DNA from 4 places in the Sphingomonas sp. RB1R13 genome. Region 4 is predicted to be linked to each of the others. Evidence: predicted binding sites of a transcription regulator. Region 4 holds the regulator's gene; each other region holds the start of a gene.

Region 1 (7,443 bases), on a different contig from region 4:
AAGCTTCGATAAACAAAAACCATAATCCGGCGGCGTCTGTCGATAGAAGGCGGGCACCCCATCTGCACCTGCCGGCGTCGTGTCTGGGTTTGCCAAGCCACTGTGATGAGTCAACAATTGCCGTAGTGTAAGATTCGGCGCTGGCGGGATCATCGGCTTGTCGAGGTCGGTGGCGTGAGTGCGCAATAGCAGTGTCGCCGTTACTTGCTTGGTGATCGACGCCAGTCGCCACGTCGCACCCGCACGATGCCGACGCCCCCCCGCGATGGGGGCCACCGTCCCATAGCCCCGGTCGAGGATGACCCGGTCCCCCCGCCCGACCAATATCTCCCCGGCGAAGCCAGCCTTGGCGGCGACCTCTGCGACCCGCGCCGGGACGCTCGCACCAGCGATGGCGAGCGTGAATGCGAGCACGATCACGCTGCGCGGCTCCCCGGCTTCACCGCAGGCAACGCCGACAGTGACGGCGGCAGATCATCCGCCGCGAACGTCGGCACGTCGAGCGCGACCAGCGCCACATAGGGCACCCCCAGCTCGACCGCTCCCCCCGACCGGTCGACCAGGCTCGCCGCCGCCACGACCACTCCCCCCGCCGCCCCGATCGCCTTTATCGCTTCCTTCGACGACAGCCCGGTGGTGACCACATCCTCAACCATCAGCACCCGCGCCCCCGCCTGCAGCGCAAACCCGCGGCGCAAGTGGAACTCGCCATCGGGCCGTTCGACGAACATCGCCGGCACGCCCAGCGCGCGGCCCATCTCGTGGCCGATGATCACGCCCCCCATCGCCGGCGACACCACGACGTCGATCTGCCCCCGCAGCGCCCCCAACTTCTCGGCCAGCGCCGTCGCCAACCGCTCGGCCCGCCTGGCGTCCATCAACACTCGCGCGCACTGCAGGTAACGTGGGCTGTGCAGCCCCGACGACAGGATGAAATGCCCCTCGAGCAGCGCGCCCGCAGCGCGAAATTCGCCCAGCACTTCATTCTCGGTCATTAACCCGTCCCCGCCAAACTTTCGCAAGCGCCTTACGGCCCGCGCCCGCGCCCTTCAACACCCCGTCCCAAAAGCCTGCAAAAGAGGCTGGCACAGTTGCTTGAGCCGGTCTAAGGGGCCGCCTACAAAGCCGCCGATTTCTTTTAGGGTCCGCCGCACCGTGCGGGCTTCTGCCACGCCGGAGTGATGATGAAGATTCTGGGTTTCGTGATTGCGCTTGCTGCCGCCGGGCTTAGCCCGCTTGCCGCGCAAACTACCGCTGCAACCGCCCCTGCCGTAACGGCAACCGGGACGCCGACCACTGTTGCCGCCACCAAACCTGACGCCGCTCCTGCCTCTTCAGTGAAACCTGCCGCGCCCGCCGAAGTCGTCCCGACTCCGGGAATCGGCATGCCCGACGGTCGCATGGGTCTTCAGGACCAGGTCACCCCGATCGGCAATGAAGCCGCCAATTTCCACAATCACTGGCTCGTGCCGCTATGCTTTGCGATCAGCATCGTCGTGCTGCTGCTGCTCGCCTACGCGATCTTCAAGTTCCGCCGCGGCAAGAATCCGGTGCCGTCGCGCAACTCGCACAACACTTTCCTCGAAGTCGCCTGGACGGTCATTCCGGTGTTCATCCTGGTCGCGATCGCGATCCCCTCGATCCGGTTGTTGAGCCATCAATATTCGCCGCCCAAGGCCGATGTGACGATCAAGGTCATCGGCAACCAATGGTATTGGAGCTACCAGTACCCCGACAATGGCGGGTTCGAGATTACCTCGAACATGCTCAAGGAGGCCAAGGACGTGAAGCCCGGCGAGCGCGCCCGGACCGACGCCGATGGCCCGCCGATGCTCGCCGTCGACGAGCGGATCGTCATCCCCGTCGGGCGCGTGGTGAAGTTCATCGTCACCGGCGCCGACGTCATCCACTCGTTCGCAGTCCCCGCTTTCTGGACCAAGATGGACGCCGTTCCCGGCCGCCTCAACGAGACGTGGGTCAAGGTCGATCGCCCCGGCGTCTATTTCGGCCAGTGCAGCGAACTGTGCGGCGCGCGCCACGGCTATATGCCGATCGCGGTCGAGGTTGTCAGCGACGCCGACTATGCCAAATGGATCGCGTCGAAGGGCGGCACCATGCCCACGGCGGCCAAACCTGCCACCGGCCCCGACGCCACCGCGGTCTCGCCGCTGTCGCCCGGCGGCACGCCCCCGGCCGCCGCTCCGCAAGTCGCCAGCGCCACGCCGATCCCGGCGGCAACCGCACCGACTTCCAAGCCCGTCACCACCGCGCCCACGCAGGGCGCGACCAACAATATTCGCTAGGTCCCAGTCCCATGAGCACCATCGCCCCCACCGTCGACGGAGCAGCCCTCCCGCTGACCGCGCATGACGACCATGCGCACGACCATCACGACGCCGATCACAAGCCGGCCTTCTTCGCCCGCTGGTTCATGTCGACCAACCACAAGGACATCGGCACCCTCTACCTGATCTTCGCGATCGTCGCGGGGATCATCGGCGGCGCTATTTCGGGCATCATGCGCGCCGAGCTGATGCATCCCGGCATCCAGATCCTCAACCAGGCGTGGCCGCTCGGCTCGGGCACCACCAACTTCGACGAGGCGCTCCACCACTGGAACGTGCTGATCACCGCCCACGGCCTGATCATGGTGTTCTTCATGGTCATGCCGGCGATGATCGGCGGCTTCGGCAACTGGTTCGTGCCGCTGATGATCGGCGCGCCCGACATGGCCTTCCCGCGGATGAACAATATCAGCTTCTGGCTGCTCGTCCCGGCCTTCATCCTCCTGCTCGGGTCCAGCTTCGTCTCGGGCGGCACCGGGCTCGGCGCCGGCACCGGCTGGACGGTCTATGCCCCGCTCTCGACCTCAGGCTCGGTCGGCCCCTCGGTCGACATGGCGATCTTCGCGCTTCACCTTGCGGGCGCCAGCTCGATCCTCGGCGCGATCAACTTCATCACCACCATCTTCAACATGCGCGCGCCGGGGATGACCCTGCACAAGATGCCGCTGTTCGTGTGGTCGGTGCTGGTTACCGCCTTCCTGCTGCTGCTCGCGCTTCCGGTCCTGGCCGGCGCGATCACCATGCTGCTGACCGACCGCAACTTCGGCACCGCCTTCTTCGATGCGGCCGGCGGCGGCAATCCGATCCTCTACCAGCACCTGTTCTGGTTCTTTGGCCACCCCGAGGTCTACATCATGATCCTGCCGGGCTTCGGCATGGTCAGCCAGGTCATCGCGACGTTCAGCCGAAAGCCCGTCTTCGGCTATCTCGGCATGGCCTACGCCATGGTCGCGATCGGGGTCGTCGGGTTCGTCGTGTGGGCGCATCACATGTTCACCACCGGATTGGACGTGAACACCAAGATGTACTTCACCGCCGCGACGATGATCATCGCGGTCCCCACCGGCGTGAAGATCTTCAGCTGGATCGCCACCATGTGGGGCGGTTCGATCAGCTTCGAAACCCCGATGCTGTTCGCGATCGGCTTCATCTTCCTGTTCACCGTCGGCGGCGTGACCGGGGTCGTCCTGTCCAACGGCGGGGTCGATACCTACATGCAGGACACCTATTACGTGGTCGCGCACTTCCATTATGTGCTCAGCCTCGGGGCGGTGTTCACCCTCTTCTCGGGCTTCTATTACTGGTTCCCCAAGATGAGCGGCAAGATGCTCAACGAGCCCCTTGGCAAGCTGCACTTCTTCCTGATGTTCGTCGGCGTGAACATCATCTTCTTCCCGCAGCATTTCCTCGGCCTTGACGGCATGCCGCGCCGCATCCCTGACTACACTCCGGCGTTCGAGAAGTGGAACGTGGTGTCGACCTACGGCTACATGGTCACGGTCGCGGGCATGGCGGTGTTCTTTGTCAACCTGTTCTGGTCCCTGGCCGCGGGCAAGAAGGCCGGCGACAACCCCTGGGGCGAAGGCGCGACAACGCTCGAGTGGACCCTGTCGAGCCCGCCGCCCTATCACCAGTTCGAAACCCTGCCGAAGATCAACTAGGTCTTGAGGCGCCGAGCAGAAGGCCCGGAATCGCAACGCGGTTCCGGGCCTTCTGTCGAAGAGCTGCCGAAAGCCGGCCGACCTGCGCGTAGCGACAGGATCGACGTCACGGGGTTTATCCCCGTGAGGGCGTGGCGTGGGTAGTCATCTGCTCCCCCGTCATTCCCGCGAAAGCGGGAACCGATCTCCCCAAGCCCACCGAAGCAACCCCCACCAGTTGGGTCCCCGCCTGTCCGGGGATGACAAAAGTGCGGGCACTTGCGGGTTGCGTCGCAATCATATTATCTTTTGATAATGAGCTTTCGAAAGCCATTCCGAGCTCAGCCTGTAAAGCTGGGGCCATATGCTCTGGCTGGAGAGGAGCAAAAACGCCGTTCGATCAGAAACAAAACGGTCGGCCTAATCGCTGGCCTTGCAATGGCCGTCTTCGTTGCTGGATTGGCGATCACGAACTGGAATTCAATCCGGCGGCTTTTGCCGACCTACTATCCCAGTTGCTCTTGGGCGCAAATGAATGGTGCCAAGTCGATCAAACGTGGCGAACCGGGTTACCGCGACGGCCTTGATGCCGATCAGGATGGCCTCGCGTGCGAGCCGTTGCCCAAATATCGGCTGCGCTAGCCCCCCTCACTTCACCCTCACCGCCCGCAAAATCTTCACCGCCGGCGCCAGCATCTGCCCCTTCATCGCCCCCACTCCCCTGGTCGGCGACACCGGCGCGTGGAAGATCTTGTCCGCCACATCCATCCCCTCGACCACGCTCCCGAACGCCGCGAAGCCCGGGTCGGCGACATCGTCGTCGAACCCCGGGATATCCTCGGTCAGGATGAAGAAGTCGCTCCGCGCGCTGCCCGGCTCGATCCGCGCCATCGAAATCGTGCCCCGCACATTCCTCAGCCCCGTAACTGACGTCGGCTCATGCGCGATCGGCTTGAACAGCAGCTTGGCATTGCTCGTGATCCCGGCCTGGATCAGCCCGCCCTTGTCATACGGCATCGCCCGGTAAAAACTCTGCCGGTCATAGCGTTTCGTGTCGACATAATGGAGGAAGTTGGCGACCGTGATCGGGGCATGGCCGCGGTCGAGCGCGATCACCATCCGCCCCTTCGACGTTACGATCGCAACCTTGACGATATCGGCCTTGGGGGCCGGGGCGGGCGCGACAGAAACGGGCGCCGCAACCTGCGCCACCCCCGCGCCATTCAGGGAAACAGCGGCCAGCGCCACGGCGACAAGGAATCGACACATCATTACAGCAAGCTAGCGCATCTTGTTCCAAGCGCAACCGCCGCCCGCGAGCGGTTGAACCGAAGCGCATCGCCCCTATCTCCAAACCCTCGCCCCCGCCCGCTTGCCCCATGCGAACAAATATGGAACAGTTCACTTCATGCTTACCCACATTTCCGTAAGGGGTGCCCGCGAGCACAACCTCAAGGGCGTCAACGTCGAAATCCCGCGCGATGCGCTGACGGTCATCACCGGTCTGTCGGGATCGGGCAAGTCCAGCCTCGCCTTCGACACCATCTATGCCGAGGGCCAGCGCCGCTACGTCGAATCGCTTTCGGCCTACGCCCGCCAGTTTCTCGAGATGATGCAGAAGCCCGACGTCGAGCATATCGACGGCCTCTCCCCCGCCATTTCGATCGAGCAGAAGACGACCAGCCGCAACCCGCGCTCGACCGTCGCCACGGTCACCGAAATCTACGACTATATGCGCCTGCTGTGGGCCCGCGTCGGGGTGCCCTATTCCCCCGCGACCGGCCTGCCCATATCGGCGCAGACCGTCAGCCAAATGGTCGATCGCACCATGACGCTGCCCGAAGGCTCGCGCCACTACCTCCTCGCTCCCGTCGTCCGCGGCCGCAAGGGCGAGTATCGTAAGGAACTCGCCGAATGGCAGCGCGCCGGCTTCACCCGCGTCCGCATCGACGGCGAATTTTACGACATCGAAGACGCCCCCGCGCTCGACAAGAAATACAAGCATGACATCGAAGTGGTGGTCGACCGCATCGCGATCCGCGATGGCATCCAGTCGCGGCTGGCCGACAGCTTCGAAACCGCGCTGAAGCTGGCCGAAGGTCTCGCCTTCCTCGACCCCGCCGACCCCAGCGACGCCCCCGAACAGGTCACCGCCTCGGGCATGAAGCTCGACTATGGCGCCCCCGGCCGGATCGTCTTTTCCGAGAAATTCGCCTGCCCCGTCTCGGGCTTCACCATCGCCGAGATCGAGCCCCGCCTGTTCTCCTTCAACGCTCCCCAGGGCGCCTGCCCCGCCTGTGACGGGCTCGGCATGAAGATGCTGTTCGACGAGGATCTGGTCGTCCCCAACCACACCCTCTCGATCGCCAAGGGCGCGGTCGTGCCGTGGGCCAAGTCCAACCCGCCCTCCCCCTATTACATGCAAGTGCTGGGCAGCCTCGCCCGCGCCTATGACTTCGACCTCGCCACCCCGTGGAACGAGCTGCCAGAGGCCGCGCAATACGCCGTCCTGCGCGGCACCGGGGGCAAGGCGATCACCCTGCGCTTCGTCGACGGACGCAAATCCTATGAGGTCAAGAAATCCTTCGAAGGCGTCATCGGCAACCTCGAGCGGCGCATGGCCTCGACCGAGTCCGCCTGGATGCGCGAGGAGCTCTCGCGTTACCAGGCCGCCCAGCCGTGCGAGACCTGCCACGGCGCCCGCCTCAAGCCCGAGGCCCTGTCGGTCAAGATCATCGGCGAGGATATCAGCCTCTCCGCCCGCCGCTCGGTGTCCGACGCCCTCGCCTGGTTCCGCGGCCTCGAGGAACAGCTCGGCCCCCAGCAGCGCGAGATCGCCCGCGCCATCCTCAAGGAGATCAACGAGCGCCTCGGCTTCCTCGACAATGTCGGGCTCGACTATCTCAATCTCGACCGAACCTCCGGCACCCTGTCGGGTGGCGAAAGCCAGCGCATCCGCCTTGCCAGCCAGATCGGCAGTGGCCTGTCGGGCGTCCTCTACGTCCTCGACGAGCCCTCGATCGGCCTCCACCAGAAAGACAATGACCGCCTTCTCGAAACCCTCCAGCGGCTCAAATCGCTCGGCAACACCGTCCTCGTCGTCGAGCATGACGAGGACAGCATCCGCTCGGCTGACCATATCATCGACATGGGCCCCGGCGCAGGGGTGCGCGGCGGCGAAGTCGTGTGCGCGGGCACGCTGGCCGATCTCATGGCCTGCGAGGGCAGCCTGACCGCCGACTATCTCTCGGGCCGCCGTTCGATCCCTCTCCCCGCCAAACGCCGCAAAGGCTCGGGCAAGAAGCTCACCGTCCACGGCGCCACCGCCAACAACCTTCGCAACGTCACCGCCTCGATCCCGCTCGGCACCTTCACCTGCATCACCGGCGTGTCGGGCTCGGGCAAGTCCAGCTTCACCATCGACACGCTCTACGCCGCCGCCGCCCGCGCTCTCAACG
Region 2 (7,443 bases), on a different contig from region 4:
GGAGCCCGACGAGGAAGCGATGGGCGCGCCGATCGACGATAATCTGATCGCGCCCGAGGGCCAGATGGTCGACGCCGACGGCAATCCGATCCCGACCGGTGATCGCCCGGCGCCCTTCCCGGGAGGGATGCCCCAGCCGGGCCAGCCCGCGCAACAGCCGGGCCAGCCGGGGGTCCGTTCCGACGGGACCGGGTCGGCCAACCAGGATTTCCTCGACGAGGTGCTCAAGCGCGGGGCGCAGCGGCGGCCGCCGACACCCCCGCCGCCGGCAGGGTCAGTCCCGGCCGACCCGGCGCAGGACGGGCGACAGCCGGCGCAGCAATAGCCGGGCCGGCGCAACCGGGCCGCCATAAAGGCGCGCCTCGGCAGCCTTGAACGCGCTGCTGTGGTCCATGTGCAGCCGATGCGCGACTTCGTGCGCCACGACGAAGCGACGGACGTGCGGCGGGGCCAGAATCAACCGCCAGCTGTAGCGAATCGCCCCCGCCGCCGAGCAGCTGCCCCAGCGCGAATCGGCATCGCCGATCGACACGCTGCGGATCGCGACCCCGGCGGCGGCGGCGATGATCGCGGTTTCGGTCGACAGCGCGTCACGGGCGCGGGCCTTGAGCCAGGTTTCGATGCGGCGTCCATAGCCGTCGCGCGGGCCGCCGCTGACCAGTGCATCGCCTTCGCGCCGGACGATACGCGGCGTGCCCTCGGCCCAAGCCAGCCGCACCTCCTCGCCATCGAACGGGATGGTTGCCCCGGGCGTCAGCGGCTGCGCGCCGGGCTGGCGGGCAAGCTGGGTCGTGACCCATTTGGCCTGGCTCGTCGCCCATTCAATCGCGACGCGGCGCGAGGTGCGCGGCGGGACGGTCAGCGTCAGGCCGCCGCTTTTCTCGTCGAAGCGCAGCTTGAGCCGGCGCGCCCGAGGATGGACCTTGAGCGTCAGCGGGACCCCCGCGACGACCTCTCCCTTAAAGGGGGCGATCGACAATATGATGCTCAAGCTCGCCGGCGTCGATTTCGCTGATCGTCCAGCCGCGGGTCGACTGGCCGGCGGCATGGACGCTCTCGCGGTCGCCCGAGATCAGATAATGCCAGTCGAACAACGGCTGGCCATCGGCGCGCAGGCGATAGGCGCAGGTCGACGGAAGCCATTCGAGCTCGTCGAGCCGGTCGCGGTGGAGCACTACGCAATCCGAGACATATTTGCGGCGATGCTTGTAATCGGTGCACAGCGACGTGCGCCGGTCGAGCAGCTTGCACGCGACATTGGTCGGGTGGAGTTCGCCTGTATCTTCATCCTCCAGCTTGTGCAGGCAGCAGCGGCCGCAGCCGTCGCACAGCGCCTCCCACTGGCCGCGATCGAGATCGCGCAGCGGCTTTTCCCAGAAAGGCGTTGCATTATTCATGGCGGGGCCAGCAATGGGCTGGCATGGCCGGGGGTTCAAGCCATGTGCGGACCAGACGGGGAATTTTCGATGCGAGCAAAGATGTTGGCGGCGGTGATCGGGCTGGCGCTGCTCGGCGGCGCGGTGCCGGGGCAGGCGCAACTCGGCACGAATAACGGCGAAAGCTTCCTGACCGCGGTGCGCGATGCCGACGCCAACAAGGCGATCGCGCTGGCCGAAGGCACGGGATCCACCGTCGTCAACTATCGCGGCGCCAAGGGCGAGGCGGCGATGCACATTGCCACGCGACGGCGCGATGCGAGCTGGATCGGCTTCCTGGCGCAGCATGGTGCGGACATGAATGTTGGCGACAATCGCGGCGAGACTCCGCTGCTGATCGCGGCTCGGCTGGGCTGGCTGGAGGGCACGCGGCTGCTACTGGCGGTCGGTGCCGGGGTCGATCGCACCAACAAGCTTGGCGAAACCCCGCTGATCGTCGCGGTCGAGGCGCGCCAGCCGCTGGTTGTTCGCGTGCTGCTTGAGAATGGCGCCAACCCCGACAAGCGCGATTCGGCGGCGGGATACAGCGCGCGCGACTATGCTCGGCGTGATGCGCGGTCGGGCGAGCTGGTGCGGATGATGGACAGCGTAAAGTCGACCAAGAAGAGCGTCTCGGGACCCGTCTTCAAATAAAGTTTGAAGCGCCGTTAGTTCATATCGCCCAGCGTCGGGTCGATCTGGGCCGAGAGGCGGCGGGCGGCACGGCGGGCGAAGCGCAATATCTCGGCCTTGCGCCGCGCCGGGGCGAGCGGGCGCAGCGCCGCCTCGCGGACGATTGCGGCATCATAGCGGTCGGCGACGATCAGCCCCGCCTCGTTCGGCAGGAAGCTGTCGGCGTCGGTGTGGTGTGCGAGAGCCGGGGGGACCGCCCAGAAGAAATGGTCGCAATAGTCGAGATAGTCGCGCCACTTGGCATCGCCGAGCAGGTCGGCCTTGGCCACCTTGATCTCGACGATCGTCAGCTGGCCCTTCGAATCGATCGCCATCAGGTCGGCGCGGCGGCCGTTGGGCAGCGGCACTTCGCACATCGCGAACCAGTCACGGCGGCAGAATAGTCGGGTCACCCCACGCGCAACCTCGCCCGCGATCGGCGGCAGGTCGATGAAGCAATCGGGAATCGGCCCGGCGAGAATCGGAGCGCTGCTCATGGCGCCACCTTTAGGCCAATGCAGCCCCAGAACAAAGCGGGACCGAAAGCCATTGGCTTCCGGTCCCTGCTCGTCCCCTCCCAGAGACCTGATCTCCGCTATTCTAGCGGTAGAAGATGTGATTGCCGATCGTCGCGACGCGGGTCGCGTGCCATTGCGGCGAGACGCGCGTGGCGTGAAAGAACAGCGCGCGCGGGGCGCTCGACGACTTGAGCTTGGCGGCGACGATGCTGGCGACCGCGACGGCGGTCTTCCACTGCGCACCGGCACGGGCGATCCCCGGCATCGAGTGGCCGCGGACGAAGCTGAACTGGCCGCGCTGGAACACGACACCGCAGAAGGTCGAGGCAAAGCGGCCCGACTTGGCGCGGTTGGCGATGACTTCGCCGACGGCCAGCTGTCCGGCGAGCGGTTCGCTCTTCGATTCAAAGTAGATCGCGCCGGCAAGGCATTCGATCTCGCGGCTCGACGGGGTGACGCTCTTCAGCCGCGATACCATCGCGCTCAGCGTTTCACCCGGAACCGATTTGATTTCATTGGCGTTTTCATCATCGAAAGGGGCTTTGACCGGCGAGTCGCTAAGCAGCGGCTGGGCTTCGGGAAGCGACTGGATGATGGCCGGAACGACGGTCCGGGGAAGCTCGTTCGACGCAATCAGCGCCTCGTGAGCCGAAACATTGGCGGTCAGCGCGGCAGGAACAACCTGCGCCGGAGCGACCGAGGAGGAGGCCAGGGAGGCCAGCACCAACAAGGAGGTGCGAAACGACACGGACATTCAAACCAATTCTTCGTGCGGTGATCGTCGTGCGCGGAAAGGAGGGCGAAAACGCGCCCTTCAAGAAATTCCCGCGGATCCGATCCCCGTCTGCGTGGCATTCCGGGCCCGATATGGCCGACTGGAATGCCCTACGCTTTGCAGCTGTTATCTCCTGTTCATCATGGAGCAGGTGCGATCAACCCGCCGCGGTCATTTCGGCGACGAGTCGTTGCGCGGACGGGGTGTCCAGTTCGATTTGCCATTCGTCGGGGTCGTTGCGGGCGCGTTTTTCGAGGAACAATCGGGTCTTGGCCGAATCGGTGCAGTCGATCGGAAGCGTCGCCCAGGCATAATTTTGCCCGTCGAACTGCCGTGCCAGCACGGTCGCCAGCACCCCGCGTTCGGCAATCAGCAGCAACAAAGAGCCGCGTTCGGCATCGCCCTTGTGGACGACCGTGCCGAATCCGCCGTGGATTTGCGTCAGCCGGATGAGCGCGGTCGCCTCGAAACTGGCCGACAGCCGGGGTATGCTCACCGGCCAGCCGCGCGATCAGGCCGCGTCACGCTCGTCGGCCTCCATCAGCACAGCAGCAAAGGCATCACGGCTTCGCGCGCCGCGCAATTTCTCGAGCGTCGCGGCGTTGCGCACGACCCGGCTGACCGCGGCGAGCGCCTTCAAATGCTCTGCGCCGGCATCGGTCGGGGACAGCAGCAGGAACACGATATCGACCGGGACATCGTCGATCGCCTTGAAATCGATTGGCTCGGCCAGTTTCGCGACCATGACAAAGACCGTCTTGAGCGCGGCCAACTTGCCGTGCGGAATGGCAACGCCATTGCCGAAGCCGGTCGAGCCGAGCCGCTCGCGCTCGGCGAGGCATTTCTGGACCGCTTCGGGATCGACCCCAAGCCGCTGGGCAGCATCGAGCCCAAGCTGGTTGAGCAGCCCGCGCTTGGTCCGCGCGGACACGCCAATGCGGATCGAATCGAAATCGAGAAGATTGGAAAGCAGCATGAGCCGACACTTTATACGTTGGAACAGGCCCTCGCCCTCTCCTTGCGGAAAGCCCGATAGGCCCGTCGCCAACGATTGTCAGGCCCCGCCGGGTTCAACCCAGCCGATCGTGCCATCGTCCCGCCGATAGATCATGTTGAAATCGCCGGTCTTGGCATTTTTGAACATCAGCGCGTTGGTGTTGCGAAGGTCGAGCATCATCGCCGCGTCGCCGACGCTGGCCTCGGGAATATCGACTCGAGTCTCGGCGATGATCGGCGGGCTGTCGCTGATCGGCTCCTCTTCCTCTCGCGGGGCGGCGAAGATGGTGTAGCCGGCATTGGCCTGAACTTCGGCGGGCGCTTCAGCGATGTTGTCAGGCGCCGACTGGCTCCGCCTTTCGCGCAGCCGCTTCACATAGCGGCGCAACTGCTTCTCGATCTTGTCGGCAGCGCCTTCGAAGGCGACATGCGCGTCGTTGGCGCGGTTGGAGGCTTTAAGCACCACGCCTTGCGAGACGGGCGAGACGATGTCGCACGTGAAATCATCATAAGGCCCGCGCCCGAAGGTCACGTTGGCGGCGACCGCTTTGGAAAAATATTTGTCGGTGATCGCATTGATCCGCTCGCTGACATGCGTGCGCAAAGCCTCACCGGTGTCGACCTGGTGTCCTGAAACCCTGATATCCAAATTCATTCTCCTGGTGCGCCAGCGTCAAGACTCATGCTGCGGTAAGGAAACGCTCCCACAACGGCTGCTTGAGCCGGGCAATGAACGCACGGTGGCGGGTAATTTCTTCGTCGCTCGCAAAATGAGGTCGCGCGGGGCGCAGTGGGCGGTCGACCGGGGCTGCCGCGGCAACGCTGTCGGACGAGACGTCGGCGACCAGGCCGAGCCCGATCTGGCGGCCCCCGGTCAGCTCGATATAGACTTGCGCCAGCAGTTGCGCATCGAGCAGTGCGCCATGTTTCACGCGCTGGCTGCGGTCGACCCCGAAGCGGCTGCACAGCGCGTCGAGGCTGTGCTTGGCGCCAGGGTGGCGGGTGCGCGCGATGACCAGGGTGCACACCATCCGTGTCAGGCAGATCGGGTCGCGCCCGCACAGCGCCAGTTCGCGATTGAGGAAGCCGAAGTCGAATCCCGCATTATGCGCGACCATCGGCGCGTCGCCGAGGAAATCGATCAGCTCCTGCGCCTTGTCCTTGAACAAGGGTTTGTCGCTCAGAAACCGGTCGGACAGGCCGTGGACCGCCTCGGCCTCGCTCGGCATCGACCGTTCAGGGTGGAAATAAGCATGATATTCGCGCCCCGTCTCGACGCGGTTGATCATCTCGATACAGCCGATCTCGACGATGCGGTCACCACCCGCCGGATTGACGCCGGTGGTTTCGGTATCGAAAATAATTTCGCGCATGATCTTTCTATCGACCCGTTGGCAGCCCGAGACAAGCAAGGATCGCGATCACTTCGGCGCTTGTCTGGTCCAGGCTGCCGCCGGTATCGATGATGAAGTCGGCCCTGGCGCGCTTCTGCTCGTCGGGAGTTTGCCGGGCCATGATGCCGGCAAACTTGTCACGGTTCATGCCGGGCCGGGCAAGCACCCGCGCTTGCTGGACGTCGGGCGGGGCGGACACGACGATGACCTTGTCATACGCTGCCTCGCCGCCGGTTTCGAACAGCAGGGGGATGTCGAACAGGAGCGCAGGCGCGCCATGGTGCGCGTCGAGGAAGGCGGCCCGCGCCGCCTGGACGGCGGGATGGACGATTACTTCGAGTGCGGCGAGGTCGTCACGGTTTCCGAGCACTCGCGCGCCGAGCCGATCGCGGTCGACGGCGCCGCCCTGGGTCGTGCCGGGAAAGCGCGCCTCGATCGCCTCGACCAGCGGGCCGCCGTCAGACTGCATCCGGCGGACTTCGGCATCGGCATCGAACAGCGGAATCCCGGCGGCGACGAACATCGCCGCCACGGTCGACTTGCCCATTCCGATCGATCCGGTGAGGGCGATCTTGATGGTCATGACGTCAGCAACCTGCGGAGTTCGGCGTCATGCTCACGGGGCGCGGGCTGGCCGAAGAACAGCGCGAACGCCACCGCTGCCTGGCCGACCAGCATCTGCAATCCGTCGAAGCTGCGCATTCCCCTCGTCCTCGAGTCGATAAGCAGCGGAGTGTCGAGCGGCGAGGTGACGATATCGTAAACGGCGGTGTCAGGGGCGAAGCCGGCGAGGCTGATCGGGAAGGGCGGGTGGCCGGTCATGCCGAGCGAGGTCGCGTTGATGAGCAGTGTTGCGTCGCTGTTGCGGCCTTTCTCGCCGATCGCAAAGGCATCGGCGTCGATCCCGATCGCCTCGATAAAGGCGCTCGCGGATCCGGCGGTGCGGCCATGGACCGAGAGTGTGAAACCGGCATCGGTCAGCGCCAAGGCGATTGCCCGCGCCGCACCGCCAGTGCCGATGAGCGCGGCATGGCCGCCGCTGAGCATCATTTCTCCGAGCGGTTCTAGAAAGCCTGCGCCGTCGCTGTTCGAACCGCGCAAACCTGCTTCGTCAGGCACGACGATATTGATCGCCCCGGCGCGCGCGGCGAAGGGATCGACCGCATCGACCAACGCAGCAATGCCCTGCTTGAGCGGCATGGTGGCGTTGCACCCGCGCCAGCCGGAGTCGGTGCGGCGGCTTGCGAAATAATCCGGCAACTCCTGGATCGTGACGCGGGTGGCGCGATAGTCCGCCTCAATGCCAAGTTTCCCGAGCCAGAAATTGTGGATCGTCGGCGATTTGGACTGGGCAATCGGATCGCCGATCACTTCCGAGTACGCCCTCATGACGTCATCGCCCCGCGCTCGCGCAGCGCCTCGAGCAGCGGCAGCAGCGGCAGGCCGAGCACGGTGAAATGGCTCCCCTCGACCCGCTCGAACAGCGTCGCCCCGCGACCCTCCATGCGGAACACCCCGACGCAAAAGCCGACCTCGGGCCATTCTGCGGCGAGGTAGCTTTCGATGAACTCATCGGACAATCGCCGCACCCACAGCCGGGCACGTTCGACATGGCTCCAGCCGACGACCCCGTTGCGGACCAGCGCCACCGCACTGACGAGGCTCAGCGCTTT
Region 3 (7,443 bases), on a different contig from region 4:
GCGAGCACTCCGACCCCGCTGGTCGCCCCATTCTCGCGGATCGCGCTGGTCTCGCCGGTCACAAGAAAATCGCTGTTCACATAAAGCCCGCTGCCCGGATAGGTCAGCTGGGTCCGTCGCCCGGCAAGGTCGAACACCGCGCTGACCGTGCCCTGGGGACCGACCTGGGTGAGGTTACGGCCGAGCGCGTCATAGGTGAACGACAAGGCATTGCCGGCCTGGCTCGCCGATATCATCCGGCCCAAACTGTCATAGGCATAGGTTACGTCGGGCTCGGTGCCCGGCAAGTCCTTGGACGTCAGGCGGTTGAGCGCGTCGAACGTGAAGGCAATGCTGGTCGCATCGCGCAGGCGGCGTGAAATGACGCTGCTGTTGGCATCGTAACTCAGCTGCTCAAAATCGCTCGCATTGCTCGTTCCCGCACCCTTGGTTGGGCTGGGATATAGGGTCTGTGCCAAACGGTCGAACCCGTCATAAACGTAACTAGTCTTGTTGGTCTCACCATCGGTGAGCGAGATGAGCTGGCCATTGTTGGAATAAGCGAGCGTCCGCTCAGGGGCCTCGTCGGCGGTCCCGAACGCCACCCGCACCTGGGTCACCTGCCCGGCATTGTCGTAGAGGGTCTTGGCGATCTGATCCGACCCGAAGCTTCCGCTGGTCCCGAGCGTGCAGGCCGAGGCCGGCAGTGAGGCGTAGACCGCCGTGTTCATGCGCTGTGCCACGCATTGCACCTGGCCGGCAGCGTCATAGCTGGTCTGGGTCAACGCATAGTCGGTAGCGCCCGAGCTCAGTTTCGCGGTCGCGGGCCGCAGCGACGTGTCATAGGTCGCGTCGACCGCATCGGCTGCGGCGAACCCGGTCCAGTCGGCATCGGACTGACTGTTGACTGTCCCATTCTCGACCCGGGTGACCAGCCCCCGCGCGTCGATTATCGTCCGCCTGGCGCGGTTCTTCAGCGGGCCCGCTCCGTCTGGATCCGCCGATACGGTGCCGATTAGCGCACGGCCGGCATCGTAGCGATAGCGGGTCGTGTCGGCCGTGCCGGCAAGCGGGCCATCGACGGTCAGAAGATTGCCAACATCGTCGTATGCGTAGGCAGTGGTCGCGGTCAGCGCGCCGTCGCCCGACCCCTTACTCGCCGAAACGGGAAGCAGATTATTGCCAACACCGGTCGTCTGCGGACCATAACTGACACTTGCCTTCACCTCGTCGGCTGTACCGGTGCAGCTCGAGGCGGTCTGGCAAGCCGAGGTTCCGGTCAGCCGCGTGACCGGTTCGCCCGACGCGACGATCGATCCGCTGCTGTTCTTGAAGTAGGCCTGGAGGGTCGAGTAGCTCAGCCGGGTCTGGGGTCGTACCGCACCCGTCGTCGGCGCGGGCAAGGTGACGCTCAGCAGGTCGCCGTGGGTAGCCTCATACGCATAGTCAGTCTGGTTGCCCTTGGCATCCTTGGTCCAGTTGGGCCGGTTGCAGGTGATCGTGTTGGCGCAGCTAATATCGTAGCCCGCCGTCGAGACGATGTCGGAAAGCCCCGAACCGGACTTCGCGACAGTGCGGTTCTCGGTAATATTGCCGCGGGCGTCATAGGTGACCTGGGTATAATTGCTCTCGGGACGAGTGACGCGAGTGAGCCGGCCACTGGTGTCGTAGGTCGCGCCGGTCGCATGTCCATTGGGGTCGGTCACTCCCGTCATGCGCTGGGAGGCGATATCGAAAGTGTAGACGGTCGCGTGACTGAGCGGATCGGTGACCGTGACGGTGCGGACGCCCGAAGCGTCGCTCCTAGCATAGCTGGTCGTACCTGCCGGGGTGGCGATGCTCGACACAAGGCCCGAGGTGTAGCCGATGGTCACATCTTCGGACGTGCTGGCCGGACGTGTGATGCCGCTGAGGAGGCCTGAGGTCATGCGATATTTGGTGACGCGGCCCATGGGATCGGTGACCGAGAAATATGGAACGCCGCCGATGGGAGTGTCGTCAAGGGTCTCGGTTGGGGTGCTTGCGCCCGACGCCACTGCAAGATTGGTCATCGTTGCGCCGGTAACCTTCGATACCATCGCGAAGTTGGGTTGGATCTCGGGCGTGGTCGAATCGTAAATGTACTCGGTATTGGGATGTTGAAGGCTGATTTGATAACCGTAGCTATTGCGGATTGTGTTGAGGATGTAGATCGTGCCCGTGGATGTGCAGATGCTGCCATTGCCGCCTGGCTTCCATGTCCGGCAATAGTCCATCGGCGAGTAGCTGTAGACGAGCTTGACGCCTGAGGGGCGAAGCAGGTCCGTGGCGCGCCCGGCGTTGGAGTAGTAGGGCGAGTTGGTCGCACGGTTCTTGTCGAAGTGGATGACCGTACCGTCGGCCGCGGTGTAGGTGTAGACGTTCGTCGTCGAGTTGTAGATCAACGTCGCGCCATTGCCTTCGGTCGGCAGATAGATCGTCCCCGACACCGTGAAGGTATCGGTCTTTCCGCCAAGATTGACGATCATCGTGGTGCCCGAGAGGTTGAGTGCGGCGGTGACATTGTCGGTCCAGCCACTCCCGTTGTTGAACATGGCGTAGACAAGGCCCTGCGGATCCCCCTGACCCATCGACAGCGCCGGCGCGGTCAAGCGCAGCGTGCCGTTGAACAGGTCGACGCCATTGGCGTCCAGCGCTTGGCGAACGGGAACCGGCGCCGCGAGCTGGGCGAGCGCCGGAGCACCAATTCCAAGGCTGAGGACGGTGGTCAAGCTGAGCAGAGCGCGGCGCACGCGAAGGCGGCGCCCGATGGAGGTCGAGGTCATGATATTTTTCCGATGCAAATATTGGCGTGCCGCGAGCGGCAGAAAAGGAAGCGCGCGAGGCGCGGCTCAGATCACGGCGGTCCGGGGTTGGGCGACCCGGTCGTCGTCTTGGCCGTCCGGTTGTCGGCCTTGTCCATCTGGTAGCTCGTACTGACACCGTTATTGACGGTGCCGGTGCGGGCGACCCGGATCAGGCGGCCTCGAGCGTCATAGCTGTACGATATGGTTTCGGTCGCAACTGCAGGACTGCCTGCCAACACCAGTCCAATGAGAAGTGCGGATCGCCGCATGGGAACCTCGAAGTGCCCGGCGGAACGCGAGTGAGAAGGGAGAGCACTCTTCCCATTCCGCCGGGACAGATGGAAGAATAGGTCACGATCGATAGGACTTATCCAACAATCGACCAGAGGCATCTATTTTGTAGGACTTGTCCTATTCGCAGCTAGCGAATGCTGCGTCCCGCCCAGATCACTCGCCCAATGATCGTAACATCCTCAGGCCGGCAGTCGGGCCAGCGGGCGTAAGTCGGGTTGTCTGAGGAGATAGTAATCGTCGTATCTGTAGGATGAACGGTGATCCGCTTGACCAGCAGCGTATCGTCGCGGCGAAGGACGTAGATGCCGTCCTGAACCTTGCGCAGCGCGGCCGAGCGATCGACCATGATATCATCGCCGTCGCCAAGCGTCGGGAACATCGAGTCGCCTTCGACCTGGATGATGGAAAGGTCACGTGGACGGGCTCGCGAGAGGCGCTCAAGCCATAGCGGCTCAAAACCGATGTGGGCGATAGGGCGCTCGCTGCCGTCGAGCGCACCCGAGCCCGCCGACGCGCTGACATTATAGCGCGGGATGGCAATGAGCTTGCTTGGTGCATTGTCCTCGCTCAGCGGGGAAGGACCACCTAGCAGCTCCTCGTCAACGCCGAAGTAACGAGCAAGCGTTTTGCGGTCACGCTCGGCCAACTCGCGCGGCGCCCCGCGTTTAATATACTGCTGGATGTAAGCAGCGTTCCGGCCGAGCAGCCGCGACAGATTTGCATAGTCCTCGCGCCGTTCCCGGATCAGCCGTTCGAGATTGGTGCGAGCGTCATCTTGTTTCATAAATCATCCTATAATGACTAGGATGAGACTAGACAAGTAGGATTTCATATGAGAACAAATGGGCAACGCAGTTTAAGGCGAGTCGGAAGCGGATTATGTTGCTGGATAGGGTCGAGAAACATCTGCGTGCAGCTCGCATGCCACCGACCCGGTTCGGGCGCGAGAGCGTCGGCGACCCGCGCTTCGTGTTCGACCTGCGCTCAGGGCGCGAGCCGCGCCAGGCAACTATCAGCAAGGTGCTGCGTTATCTCGACCGCGCCAAGCGAAGAGGAATATGAGAGGCTGCATCGCCGCGTTGCTGCTCGCAGCGAGCGCTCCCGCTATTGGCGCCGACAGGTTCGTCCCCGATCCGCATGCGGCGTTCGACGGGTTTGCCGCGATCCGTTCGCCCAGACCCGACGTCCCGGTCGGCGCGCTGTGGGTCCAAGGCTACGGACCGACCGGTGAGGGAGCCACCGCCGACAATCTCGAGACCGTACGCAGCCTCAACGGCATCAACATCGACAAGAATTTGCAGCTCAGCCTGTCGACCGGCCTGTTCTCGCTACTTGGTATTGATCCCCACGTTCGCGATCATTTTACCGCCCACTTCACCGAGCTGACGATCATTCGCGTCAAGGACGTCAGCAAACTATCCGGACCTCCCGGCGAGCCCCGCATCGTCGCAGCGCTCAAAGCCGGCGGCGTGACGGTGACATCCGACGGCGACGTCGGGCTCAACGCACGCACGATCGTGTATGGCCAGACCAAAATCCAAGGCTCGACCACCAACGATCGGACGCGAACGTTTAGCATCGATGGCCGAGACCTGTTCATTGCGATCCGGGTCGCGACGATGAAAGCGGTCGAAAGTAAACCGCGCGAGCTCGCACTAGAAGCGCAAGGGGAACGGAGCGGGTCCGTAACAATCGATGGCGATCGATTGCTGCTTACGAACCTCGGCTGCGAGGTGCTCGTATCTTCAGCCTGCTCGGAACCGCCGATGGTCGCGCTATCACGGGCGGGGCAGGGACCGGTGACTGTGGGCCAAGCCATGCCCTTCGCCGCCAACGGGCAAGCTACCGTGATGCTGGCGATGCCGCAGAGCGATGGCGGCGAAGGCTTATACACACAGCTTCGGGTTAAGTTTACGGCGGCATGCGAGAGGAGCAAGCGGGAGGGCTGCCGCCATAAAGATCAGGTAACGCTCGTATATATTGGCGAACTAAGTGAAACACTGGCCGAGCTGAGCGCTCGGGCGTGGTAGGCGCCGCGTCGCAATGAAACGCTTTAGCGAAAGTGCAACTCCGATAAATCGCAGCACTAGCCACTCGGATAAGGAGAATGACCCTGGCGACTGAACGCACGAAGTAGGGTCGAGACGGCGCGCAACCGCGGTGTCCGGTTGACCGTTTTTCGACCGAGCCGATGCTGCACCGGCGCACTCCTAAAATAAACATCTTGGTGCTGCTAATGTCTGCAGTTGGGCCGAAAACGGACCGGCAGCTTTCGGGCAACCAGAGCAAAGAAGAGGACGTTCGTTCAGCTCGCTGCCGAGTCAAGAAGAACCAATTCATTCGGATGGCTAACATTCGCGAGGCTTTGACTGGAGGGAAGACAGCTCTAGGTTGGCCTGCGTCGATCGGTCGAGCCAAAGGAAGGCGATCAGGTTCCGTAGATGCAAGCTGTGTGCGAGAATTTTTCGGTGCTGCCGTCGGGACGGTTCACCCAGAAGCAACGGGTGCCAAATTCTGCGGTGCGAACGCTGAAATGAGTGATGCCGCTACCGACCTTGGCCGCAGCCGCGGGATGGCGGTCGAGTGCTGCGCGCAGGATCTCCGCGTCTGCCGCGCCGACTTTGTCGCCAAGGTCGTAGCGATAGAGCATCTCGTTGAGGTAGGAGACGGCATCACCTCGTTTGACGAAATTCATAGGTCCTAGATCGATGGGCTTCGCAGGCATGGCGTAGTTCCTTATCCCTGGCTGTGCACCTCGGAACCTTGGTCATCGGCCAGGAGCAAACGCTCGCGCACTTCCCGGACAATGATGAGCGGGATCTCCAGCGTCTCGAGACGGCCGCGACGCTCGGTTATCCAATCAATGCACTCCGCTTTGCTAAGATTGTCCCTGGCGATTTTCTCGTACAAGGCAACCGCGCTCATGCGGGATAGGCCGAGCTCCATCAGAGACAGCAAAGTCCGCGACGATACCCCGAATTCGAGCTGTGTGCCGATGTCGAGTTCCTGGTCGATTAGATCCTCGCGGCCGATCTGGCGGAGGTGGAGGTGCAGCACGTCCATGTACGCTGACAGATATTTGGGCGCCTTAAAGCGTGCGATCTGCTCGACGAGATCCATCGTGTCCCGGATCAGTGCCGGCAAGCGATAGCGCCTGCCGGCACTAATATGCCATTCGACGTTCCTCCGGATCATGTTCGCCAATGACAGACCCTGGAGCCAATTGACGATGACGAGCGCGTAGAGCCGATTGACATTCTCGGGACCGAATGCGGGGAACATGTGCGTATGAATCCTGCCCAGGATCGCGACGAACCGATCATAGCTATCGACGCTCGCAATCTCGGCCGGCAGCAGGTTTTCGATATTACCTTGGTACTCGCGAAACTCGTTGAGCAAGTGTTGCAGGCCGATAGGGCTTACGCCGGGGTGTCGCTCGGCCAAGTCAACGTCGATGTCGATCTGTGCGGCGAGGATTTTGAGGGCCTTATCCAGCTTTTCAAGGGTTACCTTATCATGGCGTTTAGCAAGACTGGCGGTCGTTATCGAGCCGAGGCGCAAATAGGTAGTCAACAAATACGCTCCGACCTGCTCAAATTGATCCGACCGACCGAGCGCCGACAAGTCGGCATTGTCGCGGTTGAACAGATACTTGGTCAAATCGTCGCCAAGTTCGAGGACGGCATCGCTTTCGCGTTTGATCGGATAGCGCGCGCGATAGGGCACGCCCGTTGGCCACGCCGTTCTGTCCCCTGGACTGATGCAGATGATGTTTCCTTGGAACTCGTCTCCCCAGCGCCCGGCCCGCCCTGCCAGGTTCCAGAAGTCGTGGGGCTCCATCGGATGCCCCTTCCCTTTGCGCGGACCACGGAGGACGATCGTGCGACAGGAGAGATTGACGCCTTCGATGAGCGTCGACGTGCAGACCAGAAAGCGGATCTTGCCTGATCGGAACAGTCGCTCGATCTCGAGCCGGATTAGGGAGGGCATATTGCCAAAGTGGAAGGCGACGCCGCGCTCGACCAAGGGGGCTAGACTAAACTGCGGATGCACGCCCTTGCGCGCGAGATCGGCCAGGGCGGCGAGCTCGGGTTCGATGGTGACCGGCTTGGGCAGCAGCTGGCTGATGAGATCGGCGACGCTCTCCGACTCCGCCGCGCCGTTCGCATAGACCAAAGTGCCGCCGCGCTGCCCTGCGGCGGCCGCTATGAAGGCGAGCTGCTTCCGGGGCCCGCTTGGCCCGCTGGAAAGCTCGAGCGTCCCGACCGACAGCAAGGCTTCATGGTGCCGGACGGCCAGCGCCCAGAGCTTCGGTTTGCGCGGCACTTGGTCCGCGAAAATTACA
Region 4 (7,443 bases):
TCACTCTAGAATTGCCGCTGGCCTAGGGTCTTTTCCACCCAAGATGAGTCGGCACCAATTCGACTGAAATAAACTTTAGCCGATACGGCTGCTGACCGGCATGTAGTCGCGCGCGGTCTGCCCGACGTAGAGTTGGCGCGGACGTCCAATCTTTTGCTCGGGGTCCGATATCATCTCGTTCCATTGCGCAACCCAGCCGACGGTGCGGGCCAGGGCGAACAAGGCGGTGAACATCTCGGTCGGGAAACCGATCGCGTTGAGGATCACACCCGAATAGAAATCGACATTGGGATAGAGTTTCTTCTCGATGAAATAGGGGTCGTTGAGCGCGATATGCTCAAGCTCCTTGGCAACGTCGAGCACCGGATCGGTAATGTTAAGTTCTTTCAGCACCTCGTCGGCAGTCGCCTTCATCACCTTCGCGCGCGGGTCGAAATTCTTGTAGACACGGTGGCCGAAGCCCATCAGGCGGAACGGATCGTTCTTGTCCTTTGCCCGCGCGATGTACTCGGGAATTCGCTTCACGTCGCCAATCTCGCGCAACATGTTGAGCGCAGCCTCGTTGGCCCCGCCATGCGCGGGTCCCCACAGGCAGGCGATGCCCGCCGCCATGCAGGCAAACGGGTTCGCACCCGACGATCCCGCCAGCCGGACAGTCGAGGTCGAGGCGTTTTGCTCATGATCGGCATGGAGGATGAAGATCTTGTCCATCGCCGCTTCGATGATCGGATTGACCTCATAGGGTTCGGCCGGGACGCCAAAGGTCATGCGCAGGAAGTTGCCGGTGTAGGACAAGTCGTTTTGCGGATAGAGAAACGGCTGTCCGACCGAATATTTATGCGCCATCGCGACTAGGGTCGGCATCTTGGCGATCAGCCGGTGCGACGCGATCATGCGCTGCTTGGGATCGGTGATGTCGGTCGAGTCATGATAGAATGACGACAGCGCGCCAACCACCCCGCACAGGATCGCCATCGGATGTGCATCGCGGCGGAAGCCACGGTAGAAAGTCGACAATTGCTCGTGGACCATGGTGTGGCGGGAGATTGTCCAGCTGAAGTCCTTGAGTTCGGTCGCACTCGGCAAGTCGCCGTGAAGCAGCAGATAGCTGACTTCCATGAAGCTCGACTGCTCAGCCAGCTGGTCGATCGGATAGCCGCGATGGAGCAATATCCCGGCATCGCCATCGATGTAGGTGATCGCACTCTGGCATGATGCCGTCGAGGTAAAACCCGGATCGTAGGTGAACATGCCGGTGTCGGCATAGAATTTGCGGATATCGACGACTTCCGGGCCCACCGTGCCGGGCAGGGTAGTGTAGGCTTTTTCACTGCTACCGGTCTTGATGGTGGTCGGCTCGGTCATTCGGTCGGCTCCAACTGGTCGTTGATGCGGTCAATGCTTTCGCCCTGCCCGAGGTGCAAGAGGACGTCAAAGATTCCGGGTGAGGTCGTGCGCCCCGTGAGCGCAGCGCGCAGCGGTTGGGCGATCTTCCCCAGTTTTTGGCCGGTCTCTTCGGCGACGGCGCGAACCGCTCCTTCAATGGTTTCAAGGCTCCAGTCGGGTAGCGCGGCGAAGGCTTTACTCGTGATGGCCAGTAAACCCCGCGATTCGCCCGTCAGCAGGGCGACGGCGGCAGGCTCGATCGTCAGCGGTCGTTGTTCGAACAGGAAGCGAGCACCATCGGCCAAGCCATTGAGATCATGCGCCCGGGCCTTGAGCTCGGGCATGGCGGCGACGAGCCGTTCGCGCCCCGCTGCGTCAGTTCCGAGGGCTGGTGCAACCAACTCGGCGAGGCGACGGTCGTCGGCGTGGCGGATGTAGTGGCCGTTGACGCTTTCCAGCTTTTTCCAGTCCATCCGCGCCGGGCCCTTGCCGACATGATCGAGGTCGAACCACTCCACTGCCTGATCGCGGGTGAAGATTTCGTCGTCGCCATGACCCCACCCAAGCCGCAGCAGATAATTGACGAGCGCCTCCGGCAGTATCCCCAGCTCGTCGCGATAGGCATCGACCCCCAGCGCGCCGTGCCGCTTCGACAGCTTGGCGCCATCGGGTCCGTGGATAAGCGGAATGTGGGCATAGGCGGGTTCCTCCCATCCCATCGCGCGAACGATCGTTAACTGCCTAAAGGCATTGTTCAAATGGTCATCACCGCGGATCACGTGACTCACCGCCATGTCGGAATCGTCGACCACCACTGCCAACATGTAGGTCGGCGACCCGTCAGAGCGCAGCAGGACCATGTCGTCGAGCTCGGCGTTGGCAACGGTCACCCGGCCCTGAACGAGGTCCTCGATTACTGTCTCGCCATCGGTCGGCGCCTTGATCCGCACCACGAACGGGCGGCCATCGGCGGGGGCGTCGCGCTCGCGCCACTCGCTTACCAAGCGGAACGGGCGCTTTTCGGCCTGTGCCGTCGCGCGCCGTTCGGCGAGTTCTTCGGACGTCAGATAGCAGCGATAGGCCTGCCCCTTGGCGAGCAATTCCTCGGCTACATCGGCATGACGTCCGGCGCGGTCGAACTGGAACACCGGAGGCTCGTCGCCGCCGATCTCGAGCCAGTCGAGCCCGTCGATGATCGCGTTGATCGCTGGCTGGGTCGATCGAGCGCGGTCAGTGTCTTCGATTCTGAGCAGGTAGCGCCCGCCATGGTGCCGCGCGAACAGCCAGTTGAACAAGGCAGTGCGGGCGCCGCCGATATGAAGAAAACCGGTTGGCGATGGCGCGAACCGTGTAACTACTGGCCTTGCGGTCAAGCGGCCGATCCTTTGTCTTGGGGGCATCATGGAGTGGGCGAGCGCCCGTAGCATAGCAGGTTCCCCGCTGCCACTGGCAGCGTTGCACATCCGCGGGCAAATGGCGCGCGTCCATGGCGGGCTGGAGCTGTTCCTCGAGCGCCAGCGCAACCAGCTGCCATTGTGGGCGGCGGTCGCGCTGGGACTCGGCGTTGGGCTGTGGTTCTGGCTGGCTGGCCCAATCCAGTGGGAAGCCTTGCTGTGCATCGCCGCTGCCGCGCTGCTCGCCGGGTTACTGGTTGTACCCGGCCGTAGCGGGATGGTGCTGGCCTGGCTCGGCGCGCTGATTGCACTCGGCGTCGGGTTGGCGTGGACGCGCTCGGCGACGGTCGCCGCGCCGCGCATCGATCGCCCGGTCATCGCCAGTTTTGCCGCGACCGTGACCAAGGTTGAGCCGCGCGTCGCCGACGGCAAGCTGCGCCTTACACTCGCCCCGGCAGACGCCAAATTGCCACCTCTGGTCCGCGTGACCCTCGACCTCGACCAAGCGCCGTCCGGCCTCAACAGCGGCGTCACGGTGCAGCTTCGCGCGCGCCTCGCGCCCCCGCCACCGATGGCCCTCCCCGGGGGGCACGATTTCGCCCGCGACGCCTGGTTCAACGGGCTCGGCGCGGTCGGCAAGTCGCTTGGGGAGGTCGTCGTAACCCGTTCGGCGCCGCTTTCGGGGCTCGATGGGCTACGCAGCCGGCTCGACGCGCATATCCAGGCCTCGCTCCCGGGCCCCTCGGGAAGCGTAGCCACTGCTTTTGCCACCGGCAATCAGAACGCCATCTCCAAGCTCGACGCTGACGCCATGCGCCGCTCGGGGCTTGCCCATCTCCTGTCGGTCAGCGGGCTGCACATCGCCGCAGTGGTCGCGGCGACGATGTTCCTGTCGCTGCGCCTGCTCGCGCTGAGCGAAGTGCTGGCACTTCGGTTCAACCTGATGCTGGTATCCGCCGCGGCCGCGGCCGCAGCCGGGATCGGCTACACGCTGCTGACGGGTGCGCAGGTCCCGACGGTTCGCAGCTGCGTAGCGGCGTTGCTCGTCCTCGCGGGGATGGCGCTGGGGAGAGAAGCGATGAGCCTGCGCCTGGTTGCGACCGGCGCCGTGATCGTCATGCTGTTCGTCCCCGAGGCGGTCGTGGGGCCGAGTTTCCAGATGAGCTTCGCGTCGGTGGCGACGATCATCGCGCTCCACGAGTTCAGCCCGGTCAAACGCTTCCTCGCGGCGCGGGAGGAGCATCCGCTCCAGCGTCTCGGGCGGCGGATATCGTCATTGCTGCTGTCCGGGCTGGCGGTCGAATTCGCGCTTATGCCGTTCGCTCTGTATCATTTTCATCGCGCCGGATTCTACGGGGTGATCGCCAATCTCGTGGCGATCCCGCTGACAACTTTTGTGTCGATGCCGCTCGAGGCCGCAGCGCTAGCGCTTGACGCGGTCGGGCTTGGGCACCCGTTGTGGGTCGCGACGGGCTGGTCGCTCGATGCCCTGCTGTGGATCGCGCACCGTGTCGCGGGATTGCCTGGTGCGGTCGCGATGCTGCCGACAATGCCGACCGCAGCGTTCGTGGCGATGGTGCTGGGCGGACTTTGGTGTTGCCTGTGGCGGGGCAGGGTACGGGCATGGGGGCTTGCGCCGCTGGCCGCCGGTGCCCTGGCCGCGATCAGCGTCGCGACGCCCGACTTGCTGGTCAGCGGCGACGGTCGCCATGTCGCGGTCATCGGTCCCGACGGCGCGCCGCAGATGCTGCGCGAACGTGCTGGTGATTTTACCCGCAGCCTGTTCGCCGAAAGTGCCGGCTTCGACGGAGAGACGGGCTGGATCGAGGACGATCGTTCGTCACGCTGCAATGACGACGCCTGCGCCTTTTCGATCGAGCGAGACGGCCGCCGATTCGACATCCTCGCCTTCCGCTCGGCCTATCTTGCACCTTGGGCCGATACAGTTGCCGCCTGTGCCCGCGCCGACATCGTTGTCGCCGAGCGCCGCCTGCCGCGCGGCTGCACCCCGCGCTGGCTCAAGCTGGACCGAGATTCGCTTGGCCAGAGCGGTGGCCTGTCGCTTGTCCTTGGCGCGGAACCACAGGTCGAGAGCGTCGCTGACCGCGTCGGGCAGCATCCATGGTCGGGGGTTCGCTAGCGAGAGCCTAGCGCGTGCTCCACACCGCGAGCTCATTGCCCGACGGATCGATGAAGTGAAATCGCCGCCCGCCCGGAAAAGCAAAGATCGGTCGGGCAATGATTCCGCCTGAATCCGCCACGGCGTCGAACGCCTTGTCGAGATCCTCGACCCGAACCACCGGAAGCGGTGCCGACAGCGCGTCGTCATGCTGGCCGTTGAGCCCGACATCGACCGTGCCGCCTTCGGTCGCCGAATAGTCGGGGCCGTAATCGGCAAAGCGCCAACCGAACGCCTTGGTGTAGAAGGCGCGGGTCAGTTCATGCGCCGTCAGGCTGGGCAGCTCGACATAATCGATGCGAATTCCCGCCGGTTCGTCGCCCATCCTCAGTAGCGCCGGATCAGGCCCGCCAGCCGGCCCTGGATCTGGACCTGCTCGGGACGATAACGCTGGGCTTGATAATGTCGATTGGCCGGATCGAGGCGGATCATCTGGCCTTCACGGCGGAATGTCTTGAGCGTTGCCTCGGCGGCATCGATCAGGGCCACGACAATCTCCCCCTCGCGCGCCGTGTCAACCTTTCGGATGAGCGCATAGTCGCCGTCGAGTATGCCTTCCTCGACCATCGAATCGCCTGACACTTCGAGCGCATAATGTTCGCCCGGCCCGAGCAGTGCGGCGGGCACTGCGAACGCTTCGGTACCCTGCAAGGCCTCGATCGGCGTTCCCGCCGCAATCCGGCCGTGCATTGGAATTTCGATAAGGTCATTCGCCGCTGCGCGGATCCGCGTTGGCGCAACGATCGGCGCGGGCTTCGCGACCGCGAGATCGGGCATCTTCAAAATTTCGAGCGCGCGCGCACGATTAGGCAACCGACGGATGAATTGCCGTTCCTCGAGCGCCGAAATCAGCCGGTGAACTCCCGACTTCGACTTTAGCTCAAGTGCCTCGCGCATCTCGTCGAAGCTCGGGCTGATCCCGGTCTCGCCCAGGCGATGATTGATGAAGCTGAGAAGTTCATGCTGCTTGGCGGTGAGCATGGGCGCGTCCTCTAAGGTTCCAGTAAGAACAGATACGGAACGTGTAGGCAACGTCGCCGACCGCGTCAAGCGCCCTTTTCAGCCACGCCGACAAACGCCCCGACGAGCGCCGGACCATATTCGCTGGCAATGCTTTCGGGGTGGAACTGAAGCCCGTGTATTGGCGCCGTATGATGGCTGAAGCCCATGATCGTGCCATCGTCGCTCCACGCGTTTGCAGTAAATTCGCGGGGCAGAATATCGACCGCCAGGCTGTGGTAGCGCGTGGCATTGAACCGCGCTGGAAGTCCCGCAAACAATCCCGCGCCGTGGTGATTGACCGCGTTGCTCATGCCATGAACCGGGCGAACCCGGCGGATCGTTCCGCCACCGCTTAGGGCGATCGCCTGGTGGCCGAGGCATATGCCGAGCAGCGGACGCCCGGCGCTGATGCAGGCGGCAGCGATGGCGATGGCGGTCGGCGCGTCCCGCGGATGGCCTGGACCTGGGGACAAGATGATGCCGTCGACATCGTCGGCCATTGCGTCGCCGACGCTGATCTCGCTTGCACGCACGACCCTGACCTGCGCCCCGGCGACGCGCAGCAGGTCGACCAGCATAAAGGTAAAGCTGTCGTCATAGTCGACCATCAACAGCCGGGCGGACATGCGCTTATTGCGCGGCCGCACCCGGGTTGACGAGCCGCTGGCGGGTCGCCGCAATCGCGCCCTCGTTGCGTACCACCCCGACCTTGGCCTGGACCGCTTTGAGGAACTGGTCAGCCAGTTCCTGCGACGCGCCTTCCTGGAACTGGCCCTGGACCTGCGCGATCAGCGCGGGCTGGTTGAGCGCATTGCCGGGGATGACCTTGACCGCGCGGATGACAGCAAAGGCATTGGCGTCAGGCATCGCGACCATCCGGCTGCGGCCCTGGGCGAGGCTAAACAGCATCTTGAGCGGCGGAAGGATTTGCGGCGGGGCCTGCTGAAGCTGGGCACGGCGGGCGTGGATCGGCGAGGCGGGAGGCAGCTTGACCCCGGCGGCGGCGATTGCTTGGGCGAAGCTCTGGCCACCGGCGACCTTGGCCGCGATCGCCTCGGCGGCAAGCTTGGCGCGCGCCAGGCCCTGCTGGGTAGTCCAGTCGGCCGCGACGCGGGCGCGGATCTGGGCCAGCGGCGCGGGCGCAGAAGCAACGGTCTGGCCGACCGAGACCAGCGCAAATCCAGCGTCGGCGGGCAGCGTTTCAACCACCGGCTTGTCGTTTGCGGTCAGTTCGAAGCCCGACTTGAGCGCCCCGCCAAGCTCGGGTGGAAGGGTGAAGGCAGGGTTGCCGAGCTGCTTGCCCTGTTCGGTGATGAGCGGGGTTTCGACCACCGCCAGCTTGTTGCGCGCGATGACATCCGCAAAACTGCCGCCATCCTCAATCTCGGTCTGGATCCGGTCAACCAGGTCGCTGAGGGCATCCTTGCGCTTGTCGACGGATAGCTTCGCGATGATTTCGGGCGTGGCGGCGGCCAGGCTCTT

What was found. Region 4 encodes LexA, which represses DNA repair genes until DNA is damaged. Its sites were predicted from a motif close to GTTCCNCNCTTGTTCT; they were not measured.
Region 1: the regulator LexA is predicted to act here: its motif matches at 5,368-5,383, upstream of uvrA (excinuclease ABC subunit UvrA).
Region 2: the regulator LexA is predicted to act here: its motif matches at 2,613-2,628, upstream of U1700_RS04715 (MmcB family DNA repair protein).
Region 3: the regulator LexA is predicted to act here: its motif matches at 3,934-3,949, upstream of U1700_RS09660 (S24 family peptidase).

Annotation. Positions count from the first base shown of each region.
Region 1 is NZ_JAXOJM010000001.1:509,061-516,503, forward strand. It holds gene U1700_RS02435 (serine hydrolase domain-containing protein) at 1-420, opposite strand, end outside; gene pyrE (orotate phosphoribosyltransferase) at 417-995, opposite strand; gene coxB (cytochrome c oxidase subunit II) at 1,182-2,303, shown strand; gene ctaD (cytochrome c oxidase subunit I) at 2,315-4,006, shown strand; gene U1700_RS02455 (excalibur calcium-binding domain-containing protein) at 4,301-4,627, shown strand; gene U1700_RS02460 (peptidylprolyl isomerase) at 4,634-5,257, opposite strand; gene uvrA (excinuclease ABC subunit UvrA) at 5,394-7,443, shown strand, end outside.
Region 2 is NZ_JAXOJM010000001.1:978,107-985,549, forward strand. It holds gene U1700_RS04695 (transglycosylase domain-containing protein) at 1-325, shown strand, start outside; gene U1700_RS04700 (M48 family metallopeptidase) at 275-979, opposite strand; gene U1700_RS04705 (YcgN family cysteine cluster protein) at 960-1,397, opposite strand; gene U1700_RS04710 (ankyrin repeat domain-containing protein) at 1,467-2,069, shown strand; gene U1700_RS04715 (MmcB family DNA repair protein) at 2,084-2,584, opposite strand; gene U1700_RS04720 (cell wall hydrolase) at 2,688-3,329, opposite strand; gene U1700_RS04725 (DUF1491 family protein) at 3,538-3,876, opposite strand; gene U1700_RS04730 (PTS sugar transporter subunit IIA) at 3,892-4,356, opposite strand; gene hpf (ribosome hibernation-promoting factor, HPF/YfiA family) at 4,435-5,025, opposite strand; gene dnaQ (DNA polymerase III subunit epsilon) at 5,057-5,749, opposite strand; gene coaE (dephospho-CoA kinase) at 5,757-6,353, opposite strand; gene U1700_RS04750 (shikimate dehydrogenase family protein) at 6,350-7,159, opposite strand; gene U1700_RS04755 (Maf family protein) at 7,156-7,443, opposite strand, start outside.
Region 3 is NZ_JAXOJM010000003.1:26,709-34,151, forward strand. It holds gene U1700_RS09650 (RHS repeat domain-containing protein) at 1-2,783, opposite strand, end outside; gene U1700_RS09655 (hypothetical protein) at 2,855-3,043, opposite strand; gene U1700_RS09660 (S24 family peptidase) at 3,226-3,882, opposite strand; gene U1700_RS09665 (hypothetical protein) at 4,020-4,160, shown strand; gene U1700_RS09670 (hypothetical protein) at 4,178-5,128, shown strand; gene U1700_RS09675 (DCL family protein) at 5,527-5,823, opposite strand; gene U1700_RS09680 (DEAD/DEAH box helicase) at 5,835-7,443, opposite strand, start outside.
Region 4 is NZ_JAXOJM010000002.1:561,348-568,790, reverse strand. It holds gene U1700_RS08955 (sensor histidine kinase) at 1-26, shown strand, start outside; gene U1700_RS08950 (citrate synthase) at 76-1,365, opposite strand; gene gltX (glutamate--tRNA ligase) at 1,362-2,786, opposite strand; gene U1700_RS08940 (ComEC/Rec2 family competence protein) at 2,860-4,920, shown strand; gene U1700_RS08935 (VOC family protein) at 4,928-5,284, opposite strand; gene lexA (transcriptional repressor LexA) at 5,287-5,940, opposite strand; gene U1700_RS08925 (anthranilate synthase component II) at 6,006-6,608, opposite strand; gene U1700_RS08920 (SurA N-terminal domain-containing protein) at 6,592-7,443, opposite strand, start outside.